DNA from 2 places in the Muricauda brasiliensis genome. Region 2 is predicted to be linked to the other one. Evidence: riboswitches for the same ligand, from Rfam matches in the RefSeq annotation. Region 2 holds a riboswitch; the other holds the start of a gene.
What was found. A riboswitch is a leader RNA that binds a small molecule or an ion and turns the genes downstream of it on or off. The one in region 2 is predicted to bind cobalamin.

Region 1: linked by a shared signal. The riboswitch ahead of metE (5-methyltetrahydropteroyltriglutamate--homocysteine S-methyltransferase) and the one ahead of DCK90_RS02785 (TonB-dependent receptor plug domain-containing protein) in region 2 are both predicted to bind cobalamin.

What each region holds. Positions count from the first base shown of each region.
Region 1 is NZ_QBTW01000003.1:52,605-61,223, forward strand. Features, by position in the region: gene DCK90_RS01960 (thiol-disulfide oxidoreductase DCC family protein) at 1-250, opposite strand, end outside; gene DCK90_RS01965 (GlxA family transcriptional regulator) at 442-1,416, opposite strand; gene DCK90_RS01970 (dihydrofolate reductase family protein) at 1,568-2,098, shown strand; gene DCK90_RS01975 (DinB family protein) at 2,103-2,609, shown strand; gene DCK90_RS01980 (VOC family protein) at 2,606-3,022, shown strand; gene DCK90_RS01985 (SRPBCC family protein) at 3,045-3,488, shown strand; gene DCK90_RS01990 (VOC family protein) at 3,524-3,946, shown strand; gene DCK90_RS01995 (hypothetical protein) at 3,976-4,221, shown strand; cobalamin riboswitch at 4,329-4,540, shown strand; gene metE (5-methyltetrahydropteroyltriglutamate--homocysteine S-methyltransferase) at 4,701-7,022, shown strand; gene DCK90_RS02005 (PAS domain-containing protein) at 7,075-7,566, shown strand; gene DCK90_RS02010 (hypothetical protein) at 7,692-8,015, shown strand; gene DCK90_RS02015 (MbnP family protein) at 8,186-8,619, shown strand, end outside.
Region 2 is NZ_QBTW01000003.1:229,724-238,342, reverse strand. Features, by position in the region: gene DCK90_RS02785 (TonB-dependent receptor plug domain-containing protein) at 1-1,700, opposite strand, end outside; cobalamin riboswitch at 1,770-1,996, opposite strand; gene DCK90_RS02780 (ABC transporter substrate-binding protein) at 2,052-3,203, shown strand; gene DCK90_RS02775 (FecCD family ABC transporter permease) at 3,204-4,235, shown strand; gene DCK90_RS02770 (ABC transporter ATP-binding protein) at 4,235-5,014, shown strand; gene rmuC (DNA recombination protein RmuC) at 5,076-6,389, shown strand; gene DCK90_RS02760 (6-phosphogluconate dehydrogenase) at 6,400-6,765, shown strand; gene DCK90_RS02755 (acyl-CoA thioesterase) at 6,767-7,312, shown strand; gene pgl (6-phosphogluconolactonase) at 7,293-8,018, opposite strand; gene zwf (glucose-6-phosphate dehydrogenase) at 8,102-8,619, opposite strand, start outside.

The DNA of each region.
Region 1 (8,619 bases), 180 kb from region 2:
TGTACCAAGAAATAAGAAAGCTCCATGTTGAGGTTTTTTCAAAGATTTTATAAGCTGCACCCGCACCGCAATAAATTTCACCATTTGTATCTATGAGACGTACGGCCTTTTTGAACGCATTTTTTGGAATCTCTTCGATGGCTTGATGAATTTGTTGGTAAGGGGTATACAGGACCGATTTTCCTGTTAATTGCTCAAGCCAGGTCACCCAATATTTACAAAAACCACATTGTCCATCCCATATCAACAAAGGTGCAGTTGGCCTGTATTTGGTATGTGAGGGAAGTTGCATATCAAAGTGTTCTCTATTTTTTACAAAGTGGGTTTGAATAAAAGGTATCGAAAAAATAGGGTATACTGGAAGATATTTTCGATAGGGTCAATATTTTAGTGGTTATGAGCAAGATTCAACCGCTGCCCTGATGGAGTTTCATAACTACTTCAATTGACTCTACTGTATTTGTTCAAGTATTCCAGAGGAGTGACCCTAGTATGTTTCTTAAAAACATCCCTAAAGGCCTTTGGGTCATTGTACCCCACATCATACATAACTTCATTGACGGTTTTTCTTCCTTTTTCCAGCTCCTTTTTTGCGGCCTCTACCTTAACCCGTTGCAAGTATTCGATGACCGTGTTCGAAGTTGCTTTTTTAAAACGTCTCTCAAAAGTGCGTCGACTCACGGCAACTTTTTCGGAAAGTTCATCCACGGTAATCTTATCCAAGTAATTTTTTTCTATAAACTCTTGGGCTTTCAAAACTTCTTTATCGTTGTGGGATTTTTGACCTTTAAAAATAATAAAGGGCGATTGGCTGGCACGGCTGATATCAATCTCAAAAATTTTTGATGATAAGACGGCCATTTCTCGGCCAGCAAATTTTTCGACCAAATAAAGATTCAGGTTTAAAGATGAATAGGCTCCTCCACTGGTATACAATCCATTTGAGTCGGTAATGATTTTGTCATCGATCAGGTTAACTTCTGGATACATGGCCCTAAATTCACTTGCAGCCAGCCAATGGGTAGCACAATCCCGTCCATCCAGCAAACCGGTGCCGGCCAATATAAACGCACCAATGCACAAACTGGCGACCTCGGCACCATTACCATACTGTTGTTTGATCCAAGGTATAAATGCCCCGTTTTTGGCAACCACCTCCTTGTAATCGCCATGTATGGCAGGGATTATGATCAAATCCGTTTTGTCTACCTCATCAATTGTAGTATTGGGTATAATGCTGAACATTCCATTGCTCAACCTTGCTTTATTATGGGTGCCCACAAGATGTGTAGAGAACAATGGAGCTTTACCAGCTTTTTTCAAGGCATCATTGGTCATATTGAACATTTTAAAGGTGGCCTCTAAATTGCTCAGGCTGGAATCGCCTTCGGGGACAAGTATCGAAATATGTTTCATATTACAAAAATCAATGGATTGTGGTTGACTCAAAGGTAGACCAACATCTTGTCGAAATCAACCCGTGATATTGACGTAAATGCACCTCTAAAGTACGGATTGGTACCTGTATCTTTGGTAACCTGTTGAATATTAGATAAAAAATAAAGCGATGAGGCAAGTTGTATTATCAATGTTAATGTCCCTTGATGGTTATATTGAAGGTGTGAACAACAATATTGATTGGCACGTTTGGAACGATGAGATGCAGGCCTATATGATGGAGTTTTTAAAAACTGTGGATACTTTTATTTATGGTAGAAAATCGTATGAATTAATGCTTGATTATTGGCCCGGGCAAGAAGGTGAATTTGCCGATATTATGAATCAAACCCCTAAAATAGTTTGCTCCACTACATTGCAAGAGGCTAAGATGAATGCAAGAATATTGAAGAATGATCTCGTGGAAGAAATTACAAAGGAAAAAAATAAACAGGGAAAGAATATGGTACTATTTGCAGGAGCCGATTTGGCTTCATCGTTTATGGAGCATAACCTGATAGATGAGTATAGACTTATTGTAAATCCAGTAGCACTTGGTGAAGGAACTCCATTGTTCCAAACCAAGAAAGGTTATACACTCACTTTGGTTGAAACCAAACCTTTTGCATGTGGCAATATACTACTAACCTATAAACCTTAATAAAATGGATGACAGAGTAGTTTTAAAAGAATATGATACAACAACATCAAAACTTGTAGGATTGCTTTCCTCATTGACCAATGAGCAACTCAATTCAAGACCTGCAAATGGAAGCTGGACAGCGGGACAGATCGGTGATCATTTGGATAAATCTTATAATGTATCCAATATTTTGATGGGAACTACCGAGGAGACCAAGCGTGCCCCTGATCAAAAAATGAAAGAAATACGCGAACTGTTTTTAAACTTTGATATAAAAATGGACTCACCCAAAGCCGTGGAACCAACCGATGGACAAATTGACAAGAAAGACCTCCTGACCAGTTTGAAGAAGAAAATTGAATGGGTGAACCAAAACTGCAAGGATATGGACCTCTCAAAAACATGTTTGGATTTTGAAATCCCTGAATACGGTCCGTTCACCCGCCTGGAATGGATAGGTTTCAATACCGTACATACACAGCGCCATATCCATCAACTGGAACAAATCATTAAATACATTACAGCATGATACCTAAAAAAATCTGGGCAAACCTTGGCGTAGAAAATGTGGAACGGACACAGGAATTTTATCTGGCATTGGGAATTAAGCAAAATGGAATGCCTACAAATGATTTGGTAAGTTTTCTGTTTGGCGAGGATGATTTTGTGATTCACTTTTTTGAGAAGGAAAAATTGAAGACAAGTCTCGAGGGAGAAATGGCCGATCTGAGCCAGGGCAACGAAATTATGTTTACCCTTTCCGCAGAGGGGAAGGAAGAGATTCACGATTGGTTGGATACCGTAAAAAAGTTAGGAGGGAGCATTAGATATGATCCTAGAAAGGACAGCAAAAAGTTTTATGACGAAAATGGTTATTACGTTGGAGTTTTTGCCGATTTGGATGGGCATTTGTTCAATTTGTTTTGTAATTTGAATGGTTAACCCATTAAAATTCAATTAAATAATGATACTTCAGAAATTTAAAATAACAATTAAGGCTACACCCAAAAAAGTATGGCAAATACTTTGGAACGATAGCACCTATCGAAAATGGACAACTGTTTTTGCAGAAGGATCTTTCGCCGAAACCGATTGGCAGGAAGGAAGCAAGGTTCTTTTTCTCGGCCCCGAAGGGAGAGGCATGGTAAGTCGAATCAAACGGAACATACCCAATGAACGAATGACCATAGAACATTTGGGAGTTGTTGAGGGAGGTATTGAAAACTTTGAAAGTAAGGAGGCCAATCAATGGGCAGGAGCAACAGAAGATTATACGCTAGAGTCGGTCGATGAAGGAACTCTATTACGGATAGAAATGGAGACAATCGAAGAGTACAAGAACTTTTTCGAGGAAACTTGGCCAAAAGCGCTGGAGAAAGTAAAGGAACTCGCAGAAAAGTCATTATAAATACATATATCACATTAATTTAAAAACCTTACACAATGAAACTAAGCCCTTATTTAAATTTTAACGGAAATGCCGAAGAAGCCTTTAATTTTTACAAGTCAGTATTTGGTGGAGATTTTACAGCAGTCATGAAAATGAGCGATGCCCCGGACAGCGATAAAATGCCAGAGGAGGAAAAGGACCGTATCATGCATATCTCGCTACCCATTTCCAAGGATATCACTTTAATGGCGTCGGATATTTTACCTTCCATGGGCCATTCCCTGAACAATGGTAACAACGTTTACCTATCGTTGCATCCCAACAGTAAAGAAGAAGCAGACCGTTTGTTCAATGGACTTTCCCAAAATGGTGACATAGAAATGCCCATGGCCAATCAATTTTGGGGAGATTATTTCGGAAGTTTTGTAGATCAGTTTGGTGTTCATTGGATGATCAACTACAACCCTGAATTTTAGTAATCTTTCAAAAATTTATAGAAACCGCTATGCACAGTAGTTTTATCGAGCAATCTTCAAAAACAGTGGAGGTGTTTTCCACCTCTGTATCATCCATTGAACAAGCTGAATTCCTTTTGGATAAACTCCAAGAGGAATTCCCTTGCTATGAGATTAATTTTGATTTAGAGGATTGTGATAATATTCTCCGTGTAGCGAGTGTTGGTTCCAACGTAGATGCCGAAATGGTTATTTTGATTATGGAAAGGCATGGGACAGAAATCCAAATATTATGATTATTCAATGATTACAATAGGTCGACCATATAAAGAAGATGTGCCCAGGGACAAAAGGAAAATAATATTGCATACATTTACACCTAAATAAGTTCTTTACTTAATTTCTTTATCAAAACGATAGGGGTTCTCGACAGGTCATTGTCGGGATTAAAAGGGAATCGTGTGTAAATCACGAGCTGACGCGCAACTGTAAGTCCGATTCCACTTTTGGGATAGCATGTTTTTGCCAATTATGCCATTGTCCACCATATTTAGTGGATGAGAAGGCGGCAAAGATCGGACAAGCCAGGATACCTGCCTATATTGTTCCTACTTTGTAGGATTTTGACGGTGCCTTCGCGTAAAGGGCAGGTCGAACGTTTGAAATTTACCCAGAACCTTGGGCCAATTCCATCTGCGTTCTTCTTGTTCAAGGCATTGCGAAGTTGAGCTAAGGAGCTTTTATCTAATTATTCAATTTTATAAAAGCTTTAGCAATGAAAACAAGCAATTTGGGCTACCCTAGAATTGGGGCCCATCGTGAGCTGAAAAGAGCTTGCGAAAAGTATTGGTCGAACAAAATCTCTATGGAAGACCTTGTAGAAGTCGGTAAAAGTATACGTGCGGAAAACTGGAAGCTGCAACTAGAGAGGGGAATCGACCTTATTCCATCCAACGATTTTTCCTTCTACGATCAAGTTTTGGATACCACGTTAATGGTCGGGGCCATTCCAGAGCGTTACAAAAACGCCAAAAAGTCAAGCAAGAACATTTTGGACCTCTATTTTGCAATGGCCAGAGGCTTACAAAAAAATGGAGTGGATGTCATCGCCATGGAAATGACCAAATGGTTCGATACCAACTACCATTACATTGTTCCAGAATTTACAAGAGACCAAGAATTTGAATTGGTTTCCCAAAAAGTCGTGGAAGAGTTTCAGGAAGCCAAAAACCTGGGCATTCAGACAAAACCTGTGCTTTTGGGGCCAGTGACTTATTTATTGTTGGGCAAGGAAAAGGAGAAAGGCTTTCATCGACTTGATCTTTTACCAAAACTAATCCCGGTCTATCATTCCATTTTGAAAATGCTGGCAGATGCCGGAGCAACGTGGATTCAATTTGATGAACCCATACTCTCTACAGATCTTTCAGAAAAAGAAAAAGAAGCAATCGGTAAAGTCTATAATGGACTTACAGAAGCATTTCCAAACCTAAAAATCCTTTTGGCCAGTTATTTTGGCGATTATGGGGATAACCTCGATACAGTCCTAAATCTACCTGTTTGCGCCCTGCATTTGGATTTAAAACGCGGAGCGGATGATTTGGATAAAGTTTTGGAACCGGGAAAGCTCAAAGAACATACAACCTTGTCATTAGGTGTTATTGATGGACGTAATGTTTGGAAAAATGATTTTGAATCCTCCTTGCGGCTTATTGAGAAAGCTAAAGAAGAATTAGGGGAAGAACGTATCATTATTTCACCGTCCTGTTCGTTACTTCATGTTCCCAATGATTTAAATCTGGAGCAAAATGAAGAGGTTCTATCAACTGAAGTAAAGGACTGGATGGCGTTTGCCAAACAGAAATTGGATGAGCTCCAAAGTTTGAAAATACTGGCGAACAATCCTGACTACAAGTCCCAACAGCTATTTTTGGACAATGTCGCTTCCATGGAAAAGAGACGGAATTCCAAACTAATACATAAAACCAAGGTAAAACAAAGGCTGGAACAGTTGGAAGCCAAGGATTACAATAGAGAGTCCTCATTCGATCAACGAAAGATTCTTCAGGAAGAGCATCTACAATTACCACTTTTTCCTACCACAACCATCGGTTCCTTTCCGCAGACCCAAGAAGTGAGAAGGAATAGGTCCTTGTTTAAAAAAGGAGCGCTTCAAGAGCAAGCTTATGTGAATTTTTTGATGGAAAAAACAACCGAGACCATTCGTTTACAGGAAGAAATCGGTTTAGATGTTCCCGTTCATGGAGAATTTGAACGCAACGATATGGTAGAGTACTTTGGAGAGCAGTTGGAAGGCTTTACGTTTACCCAAAACGGTTGGGTGCAGAGTTACGGTTCACGCTGTGTAAAGCCGCCTATTATTTACGGAGATGTTTCAAGGCCTGTTCCCATGACGGTTTTCTGGACATCGTTTGCACAATCATTGACCGATAAGCCGGTAAAGGGAATGCTCACTGGGCCGGTAACCATTTTGCAATGGTCCTTTGTCCGTGATGATCAGGCACGCTCCGTGACCTGCGAACAAATTGCATTGGCCATTTTGGACGAAGTACTTGATTTGGAAAAGGAGGGCATCAGCATAATCCAAGTAGACGAACCAGCAATTCGCGAAGGTCTGCCCTTGCGTAAAAAGGACTGGGAAAAGTATTTGAACTGGGCGATAGGAGCCTTTAAATTGTCCACGAGCGGTGTGAAAGATTCCACACAGATTCATACCCACATGTGTTATTCCGAGTTCAACGACATTATTCAGAGCATTGCGGATATGGATGCCGATGTGATAACCATAGAATGCTCCCGTTCCCAAATGGAACTATTGGATGCTTTTTCGGAGTTTGATTATCCCAACAATATTGGTCCGGGAGTGTACGACATCCATTCCCCAAGGGTTCCGTCCAAGGAGGAGATCATCAAATTATTACAAAAAGCAGAACATGTACTTCCAGCATCCAAATTGTGGGTGAATCCCGATTGCGGGCTAAAAACCAGAGGTTGGGAGGAAACCATCAGTGCCCTTAAAATAATGGTCTCTGCAGCGCAGCAGATGAGGGAAACTGTCGGCCAACCATCAAATTAAAATTAAAACTAATCGGGGCCGATATGCGTATTGGCCCCTTAATCTATGAATCATGATAGACGACAGTAACATCCGTATTTCACCCCTGCTCAGTTTCGATTTTTATTTGGAAAGCTATCACAAGTTGATGCTGCAACTCAAAAAAGAAGTTGATTTGAAGCAAATCAAATCACTCTTGAGAAACGATATTGACCACAACATTCAACAAATTATAAAGACAGAGGATTATGATGCCTTGGTGATTACCGACCTGAATCAGGCTATCGTATGGGTAAATGATGGTTTTACAGAAATGACCGGCTACCATAAAAAATATGCATTGGGAAAAAAACCTAGTTTTCTGCAAGGAGCCGAAACATCAAAAATGATCAAAAGGCAGATTAAAGAGCAGCTTTTGTCCCATCATCGCTATAAAGGGGCCATAATAAATTATAGAAAGAATGGGGAAGCCTATCGTTGCCAAATTGACATCTTTCCAATCTATGGTTCCAAGGGAGCCCCGACCCATTTTATTGCATTGGAAAAGGAATTGTTGGCCGCTTAAAAAAGAAAATTAATTTGCATGATCTTCTTAAGATTGCAACTATCCTGTTTTATCTTTGCAATACCAAATAATCGTTTTCGTTGACGAACCGCAGTCTTCCCATAGTATTCACACTTTTATATATAATGGCCATGTTACGGCCTGTTATGCCCGTGTTCGAATATGTGGTGAACCAAGATTACATTGCGGAATACCTTTGTGTGAACAAGGACAAGCCCATGTTGAATTGTAACGGAAAGTGTTATTTGGCCAAAATGTTACAAGAGGAACAGGAAGAGAAAAAGCAAAACTTGCCATCTATCAATCTAGAAGAATACCCCATTGGCTTTGTGGATATTCTTTTCTGTGATTTTGCTAAACATATTTTAAAAAGGAACGAGTTGCCTGAATTCAGCCCAAGAGACCCTCGGCAGTTCGCTCAATCTGTTTTTCACCCTCCCAACTGTTAATTCAAATTTTATTGGTTCTAAGGCTATTTCCCGATTGGGAACCATGGTCTTGTGCGCAATGGTAATTGGTGATGCATATGTTGCACATCATCAGTTCCTTGCATTTAATTTTTAGCAGGAAATCCAACTACCATAATGGATTTCCCAAAACCTTAATATTTGAATTTAAAATGAAATCATTATATAAATTATCCACCTTACTGATCTTATCTGTTTTTGTAATCTCTTGTAGTGATGACGATTCGCCCGGAGACGAACTAACGGGATCGGGAATGGTCAAAATTGAATTTGACAATAGTGTTGCAGGAGACGACCTTATTTTGGGTTCTTCGTACACCAACTCCCAAGCTGAGAGCTTGACCATAAACCGCCTTAATTACATAGTGAGCAATTTTAGGCTCACCGATACCCAGGGTAATGTGTTTACTTACCCTAAAGAGGATGGCTATTTCATAACAAGCGAAGAAACTGGTAACACCGAAGTGGTTTTGATGGATGTTCCCGCCGGGAGGTATACCTCTATGACCTTTGGTATAGGAGTGGATCAAGAAAAATACCTTTTGGGGGCAGAAGGCCAAGGTGATTTGTTGACCGAAGCCGAAAG
Region 2 (8,619 bases):
TCCAAGGCAATGTCCGAGTACGTTGCAAAGTCTGTGTCAAAACGCTCGCCCGTATACGCATAGGTTAGAGAGGCATCCGTACTTGCACAAAACTGGTACCATAAAGATACATTGGCCTTGTGCTTTGGAATACGAATAGCATTGTCACCTTTTCTTTCTGTAAAAGTATAGTTGGCGTTGACACTAAAATTATTCAAGGGCAACCAAGTAGCTTCTACCTCTACCCCATTGGCATCAATTTCATCGGCCACATTAATGCTCATAAAATTGGCATCGTATCCAATGGCATTGGTTTCATTTCTATCAAAATAAACTGTGCTGATTCGGAAAGTACTATCAAGTTTAAATTCAATACCCCCTTCAATGGTCGAGTTTTCTTCAGGCTCCAATTCTGGATTACCACCAAAAGCACCAAACAACTGCGTTAAATTAGGTGTGATGTACGATGTAGCATACGAACCCATCAGCTTCACATACCCATTTTCCGTATCAAACACATAAGATGGATTCACGTTGTACACAAAATGATTTCCATATTCCGAGTGAGTGTTCAGTCTTGCACCCGCGTTCAAATTCAATCCAAAATCTAAAACATACACCACATTGGCATAAGGGTCAACAATAGTAAAATCCACTTCATCAGCAAAGATGGCCTCGTCCTTAATATAGTTCAACCCTAAAATGGTGTGGAACTGCTCTCCAAAAACATATTTGTTGTACACATCCAACACCCAGTTGCTTCCCTCGGTGATACTTTCACCAAAGGTGTCATTGGCCACAGACTCATAATCCGTATAGGCTGTATTCAAGTGAATGGAACCTTTACCATAGCCAAATTCCGATGACAACCCTACTCGCTGTTGCTCATTTTCGCCCAAATTATCAGCTTCTGCCATAGTAGCATCATACTCGTTCCTAAACTTGGTCTGGTTTCCGTACACCTGCACCCCAAAATTTTCGGCAAACTGATAGCCCAGCTTCACATTGGTGCTGAAGTGCGAAAAAACATCCTCTTCATTTTCTGGGGTCACCGCCGCGGATAGCCCACTTTTATATCGGTTAGAAAAATCGACCCCATAATTGAACTTGCCCAAAGTTCCGTTCACATTCGCGGAATTTTGAATGCTTCCGATATTATAATTCTGGTCATCGGCAGTTTGATTGGTCCCTACACTCGTTTCAAAATTACCTGCAATCTTCTTTTCGGAGCTCTTTTTTGTTGTGATGTTGATCACAGCCGTTACCGCATTCGTACCATAAAGCGTACTTGCCGCTCCTTTAATAATTTCAATGGATTCGATAGTGTTTGGTGACAACAATCGAAGGTCATATTCTGCGGAAAATGTAGATGGATCCTGTACACGAACACCATCGATAATAATCAAAACCTGACGACCACGACCACCTCGGGCATACACCCCTAGAACATCACCGTCCCTACCACGGCTCCCAGCAATCTCGATTCCGCTTTTGGTATTGATGATTTCCGCAACGGTCCTGCCCTGGTTGCGCTGCATTTCCTCTGCAGTAATTTTGATGACCGTTTTACCGGAGTTTTCACGTTTCAACTCAAATTTTGAATCGCTTACCACAACCTCATCAAGTTGCTGCATTCTAAGTGAATCTTGCTGTACATTTTGCGCAAAAATTCCTTGCCCCGCCAAGACAGCGGTAATTAACCATAAATGATTTTTTTTCATTTCGTTTAATTGAATAAACGGGAGAATAGTATGATGCCCATACGTAAACTTTTATCCCGAAAGTTTAACATTGATTGTTTGAATATGGCAGGTCTCCTGGCTTTTGTATTGTTGCTCGCCCTTCCCATTCAACAAATTGAACAGTGGGCATGTAGAAAAGCAACACCCTCTTTCTTTACGAGGTGCCAAAACCAGTTTGGCATACATTTACAGTTGCGGGAACAGCTCCGGTATTGCACCGGATTCCCTTTTAATCCCACGAAAACTCCGTGCGAACCAAAATTCGGGGTCAAAACTAATCAATCTGTTTAATCTTTTTCCGCAAAAATTAAATAATCTTACTTTTGACTCATGGCAAAAAAACAACGGTCAATTTTATTCCTGAGCCTTCTTCTGGTTGTTTTAATGGGGTGCAAACAAGTAGAAAAAAAGCAACCGGTTCAAAACCAAGAACAAGCCTCAAGTATTGCACATGCAACCGGTTTTACCGTACAACATGAAGGTGATATCACCATTATTGAAGTCTCCAATGCTTGGCCAGGTTCGGACAGTTTCAAATATGCACTGGTACCAAAGGAAAAATTGGCGACAATGTCCTTTCCAAGGGATGCCTATGATGCCATTATCGGAACACCGATAGAAAAAGTGGTGCTCACCTCCACTACACATATTCAACCGTTGCTACAGCTCGGCGAACTGAACACTGTGGTCGGTTTTCCCAATACGGATTACATTTCTTCCCCGGAGGCTCGAGAACTGGTAGAAAGTGGGCAAATCCAAAATTTGGGCATGAACGATATGCTCAATACCGAAATAGTGCTCGCCTTGAAGCCGGAACTCATCGTAGGGTTTAGCATCAATAATGAGAATAATGCCTACGAAATCATCAAGAAATCGGGAACACCAGTAGTCTACAACGGTGACTGGGTGGAACACACCCCCCTGGGAAAAGCGGAATGGATAAAGTTCTTCGCGCCTTTCTTTGAAAAAGAAGCCTTGGGCGATAGTATTTTTGCATCCGTTGCATCATCATATCAAAAGGCCAAAGAAATCGCCCAAAAGGCACAAAGCAAACCAACTGTTTTAACTGGCGGATTATACAAAGATGTTTGGTACGTAGCTGGTGGCAAAAGTTGGATGGCCAAGTTTTTAGACGATGCCAATTCCGATTATCTCTGGGCCAACAATACTGAAACGGGCAGCATAGGGCTCAGTTTGGAATCGGTTTTGGAGAAGGCGCAAGGTGCTGAATTTTGGTTCAATCCATCTGCAGTGACCACTTACACCGAATTGGCCGAGGCCAATCCACATCACCAAGAGTTCGATGCCTATAAAAACAAAAGCGTCTACTCCAATGCCATTGACAAAGGCGAAACTGGAGGACTCATTTTTTACGAGTTGGCTCCTCACCGCCCCGATTTGGTGTTAAGAGACCTTATCAAAATATTACATCCGGAAGTATTGCCCAAACACGAACTGCAATTCATTAAACCGTTACCGTAAATGCAAGGTTCCAGAACATATCGGTTCTCTTTTATACTGATGTTGCTGGCCTTGCTATGTTCGTTGCTTTTGAACATAAGTTCGGGGTCGGTCACCATACCTTTTCCAGATACAATGTCCACCTTGTTGGGAGAAACTCCGGAAATTGCTTCTTGGGAATACATCATATGGGATTATCGGGTACCAAAAGCGTTTACCTCCATTTTGGTCGGAGCCGGACTTTCGCTGAGCGGACTTTTAATGCAAACCCTGTTCCGGAATCCCTTGGCAGGTCCGTTTGTATTGGGAATCAGTTCGGGGGCAAGTTTAGGTGCCGCTATTCTTTTGATGGGCACCTCTATTTTTGCAGGGTACACTTCCTTATCATTTTTGGGAGACATCACCCTTTCGATGGCTGCAAGCATAGGTAGTTTTTTGGTGCTCTTGACAGTTATGATTGTGGCCCAACGGGTTAAGGACACCATGGCCCTGCTTATTATTGGGTTGATGTTCGGTAGTATAACCTCAGCAATCGTGAGCGTTCTTGCCTATTTTTCCAGTGCTGAGGATTTACAACGGTTCAATTTTTGGTCCTTCGGAAGCGTCGGCAATCTATCCGTAAACCAACTGCTTTTGTTGGGAAGCATCGTAACTGTGGGTATTTTGTTAAGTATTGTCTCCATAAAATCGTTGAACGCTTTTCTTTTGGGCGAGAATTATGCCCAAAGCCTAGGGGTATCCTTGAAAAAATCCAGAATGACCATTATCATCGCAACAGGGTTATTGGCTGGCGGAATCACGGCATTTGCTGGACCCATTGCTTTTGTAGGCTTGGCCGTACCCCATTTGACCAGACAGATTTTTGATACCATGGAACATAAAGTATTGATTCCCGCTGTAATGCTCTACGGCGCCATTTTAATGCTGCTGTGCGATACTTTGGCGCAACTGCCCAACTCTGCCAGTGTTTTGCCCATAAACGCAATCACATCCTTGGTTGGGGCTCCTGTGGTGATATGGCTTTTGGTCCGTAAACGTAAAATGATGTTCTAATGGCAAAAACAGGGAAAAATATATTGTCCATTAGCGATGTATCCATTGGTTACGGTACTAAAACTGTTGCAAAAAACATCAATTTTGATTTGGAGGCTGGAATGCTCTGCGGTGTTGTTGGTGTTAACGGTATCGGGAAATCAACCTTGCTCCGGACATTGGGCGGATTCCAAACCAAACTTTCAGGAGATATAATCTTAAATGACAAACCACTGGAAAAATATACCTCGGCAACCTTATCCAAAGAACTCAGTGTGGTTTTGACAGAACCCCCTGCTTCCAAAAATCTCACGGTACAAGAATTGATTGCGTTGGGACGTCAGCCTTATACCAATTGGTTGGGTACTATAAACAGAAAGGACAAACAACAAATTCAGGCGAGCTTGGATGCCTTTTTACTGAACGAACTCCGAAACAACAAATGCCACGAACTTAGTGATGGACAGCTACAACGGGTTTTGGTGGCACGAGCAATGGCACAGGACACTTCATTGATTCTGTTGGATGAACCCACCACGCATTTGGATTTGTACCACAAAGTGCAGATTTTAAAAATGCTTCAAGAACTGGCGCACCACAAACAAAAGACCATCCTGTTCACCTCCCACGAAATTGAATTGGCCATTCAGTTATGTGACCGAATATTGATTTTGGACGGAAAGGACCATCCCTTCGGAGACCCTTGTCAACTTATTGAACAAAAACACTTTGATACGTTATTTCCTTCGGAAATGGTACAATTTGACCATGAAACGGGAACTTTTAAAGTGAATAAGTAAGTACACTTTCCATTTCGGCATCAATCGGAATCCGTTATCTTTATCCTTCAGAAAATTTTTAATGGGCGCAGAACTTATCTACATTATTATAGGCTTCATCATCACATTGGCCATTGGGCTCTTTGTGGGGGTGTATATTCAAAAACTGAAAACCAAGTCTACCGAGAGTGTCTGGCAAGACAGGGAAATCAAATCCAAAGAAGTGGAAGGTGCTTTAAAGGAGGAATTAAAGGAGGTTCAAGCCAAAAAATCAGAGCTGGAAGTTGCCCTTGCCCGTGAAGAATCCAAATCTGACAACCTGGAAGAAAAACTGCTGGAACAAAAACAAGAACTGGAAAAACTTCAGGAAAAGTTCACCAAAGAATTTGAGAACCTAGCGAATAAGATTCTTGACGAGAAGAGTGAAAAGTTCACCAAGAGCAACAAAGAAAACATTGACAACATCCTGGACCCCCTCAATAAAAAAATTAAAGAGTTTGAGGAAAAAGTGGTGAAATCCCAGCAGGAAAACTTTGGTCTGCACGCTGCCTTAAAACAACAATTACTTGATTTACGCAGCCAGAACCTTAAAATTACCCAAGAGGCCGAAAACCTGACCAAGGCCTTAAAAGGAGACTCAAAAATACAGGGGAATTGGGGCGAAGTAATCTTGACCCGCATTTTAGAGAAATCCGGGCTCACCAAAGATAGAGAATACACGCTACAGGACAGTTTTAAGGACGAGGATGGAAAACGATACCAAACCGATGTGCTGATTCATTTACCGGATGGTAAGAAAATGATCGTGGATAGCAAGGTGTCCATTGTTCATTTTGAACGATATGTATCGGAAGAAGACGAGAAACAACGGGAAATCTACTTGAAGCAACATATCGATTCCATTAAAAGGCACGTAGAAGAGTTGAGCAAGAAAAACTATCAGCTTTTGATTGACGAAAGCCCGGATACCGTTTTTATGTTCATTCCAACAGAGCCTGCTTTTGCAATCGCTTCGGCCTTTGAGCCCAATCTGTACGAGGATGCCTTTGTGAAGGATGTGATCATCGTGACTCCATCCACACTGTTGGCGGCCTTAAAGTTGGTGGACAACCTTTGGAAAAACGACAAACAAAAGCGATTTGCCATTGAAATTGCCACCGAAGCTGGCAAATTGTACGATTCTTTTACCAATTTGACCGATGAACTTTTAAAGATCGGTAATCAAATCGGAACGGTACAAAACACCTACCAGAGCACAATGAAAAAGCTAACAGGGCGTGGCAACCTCATCAAACGGGTGGAAAAATTAAAATCCTTGGGAGCCAAGGCCAGTAAGAGTATAGACGATAAACTGCTCAAGCGCGCATTGGATGATGACCTTGAGGAACTTAACTAAAAACGCTACCATGAAAAAATTCCTGACCATTTTTATAGTTGCCGTAGTTGTTGGCATTGTGGGGTATTTTGCCTTTATCTATTATGTGCCCTATAGCGAAGGTTACCGTTCCGGGGAACTTATTAAGTTCAGTCGAAAAGGCGTAATAGTAAAAACGTGGGAAGGACAAATCAGTCAGGGATTATCGGGTACCAATGTATTTTCATTCTCCGTAGAAGATGGTGAGCAGGAAATCATAGAAAAAATGAAAGAGTTCCAAGGGCAGTACATCAAAGTGACCTATAAAGAACGCTACTCTACCTTTTTTTGGTTGGGCGACACCAAATATTTTATCACAGAAGTAAAATCAGAGAAATCACCGATTTTTAGGAATTAATATGAAAAAATTTAAATCATCCAGAGAAAGTAGGGTTTCCATCACCGAACTCATGCTCCCCTCCCACTCCAATTTTGGTGGCAAGGTGCACGGTGGACACATTCTTAATCTTATGGACCAAATAGCCTTTGCCTGCGCCTCTAAACATTCTCAAAGCTATTGTGTGACAGCTTCGGTAAATCGGGTTGATTTTCTAAATCCTATCGAGGTTGGGGAATTGGCTACGTTGAAAGCTTCCATCAATTATACCGGTAGGACCTCAATGGTCGTGGGCGTGCGTGTAGAGTCTGAAAATGTAACAACAGGAGAAGTCAAACATTGTAACTCCTCCTATTTTACTATGGTTGCCAAAGGAAAGGATGGCAAGAACAAATCCATACCTGGTCTTATCCTAAAAACAAAACAAGATATCCGTCGTTTTGCCCGAAGTAAGGAACGTAAGCAATCTGCATTTAAACGCGATAGCAAATATGAATCGAACAACTTTAAAGTCAACGAATATCTTGAGTTTCTAGAGGGAGAAAACGTTAAGATGGATTTTGATTAAGCTTCGCTGCAGCCTCCTCATCCAAGAACCAAACGAGATTTCCTGAATCCGGATTCACCAAAGATGCCGGGTACGCGTCAGAACCTTCGGTTTTATCCACAATAGCTTCTACCTTTTCGGCTTTGGATGCGCCGGTGACCAAAAAAGCTACTTCTTTAGCCGTATTGATAACTTTACCATTTATGGATACCCTTTTTTGACCAGAGTCCGGATGAGTGGCCACCACACAATGGTCCTTGGCATCCCACAAATCGATTTCGTGTGGAAATATGGAGGCCGTATGTCCATCGTCCCCCATGCCCAATATCACCAAATCAAATTGGGGCACTCCTTCTATCCTATCTAAATTTATTTCCAATAGGTTCGCATATCGCATCGCTTCGTTCGCTGGGTCCTTTTCACCCAAAATGCGGTGTATGTTTTCCTCAGGAACGTCAATTTTGGAAAACAAGTGCTCCACCGTCATTTTATAGTTACTTTCATCATCGGAGGGAGGAACACAACGTTCGTCTCCCCAATAAAAATGTACCTTGCTCCAATCCACCTTGCCTGCAAAATTATCGGCCAGCACATCAAACACAATTTTTGGGGTGCTCCCTCCGGATAAGGCCACGTGAAATGTTTCTTTATCTTTTAACTGGTCTACCAAATAATTGGAAAATTGCTCGGCGACCTCTTGTTTATCCTTATATATTTTTAAATCCATTCTGAATTAATTAGTTGTTCTCGACTGCCCGCCCGCCTGCGGCGGGCGCTCGAACTGACATATTTTTTCCTAACTCCTAAAAACTAGCAAATCACACAATACCCTGGATCATCTGCCAAGTTCTCCGAAGGGTTTCTCCAATAGCCCTCCTCTTCGATTAAATCGTCTGCATTTTCGGGTCCCCATGCACCTGCGGCATAACCGTACATTCTAACGTCCTTACCTTTTTCCCAGTAGTTCAAAATCGGGTCTACAAATTCCCAGGCCGCTTCTACCTCATCGGCACGTGCATACAACGTAGCATCGCCTTGCATGGCGTCCAACAACAAACGTTCGTAGGCTTCCATCACATAGGTTTCGGCTAAACTCGAGTAGTAAAAGTCCAAATTGGCACGCTCCACCTTGAAGCCCTGCCCTGGTACTTTTACCCCAAACTTAATCAGGATTCCCTCATCAGGTTGGATACGGATAATCAATTTATTATCCATTTCCTGCATTTCTGAACCCTTAAAAATTTGATGGTGCGGTTTTTTAAAGTGAATTACGATCTCGGTCACTTTGGTCGGCATACGCTTAGCAGTTCGAACATAAAACGGAACAC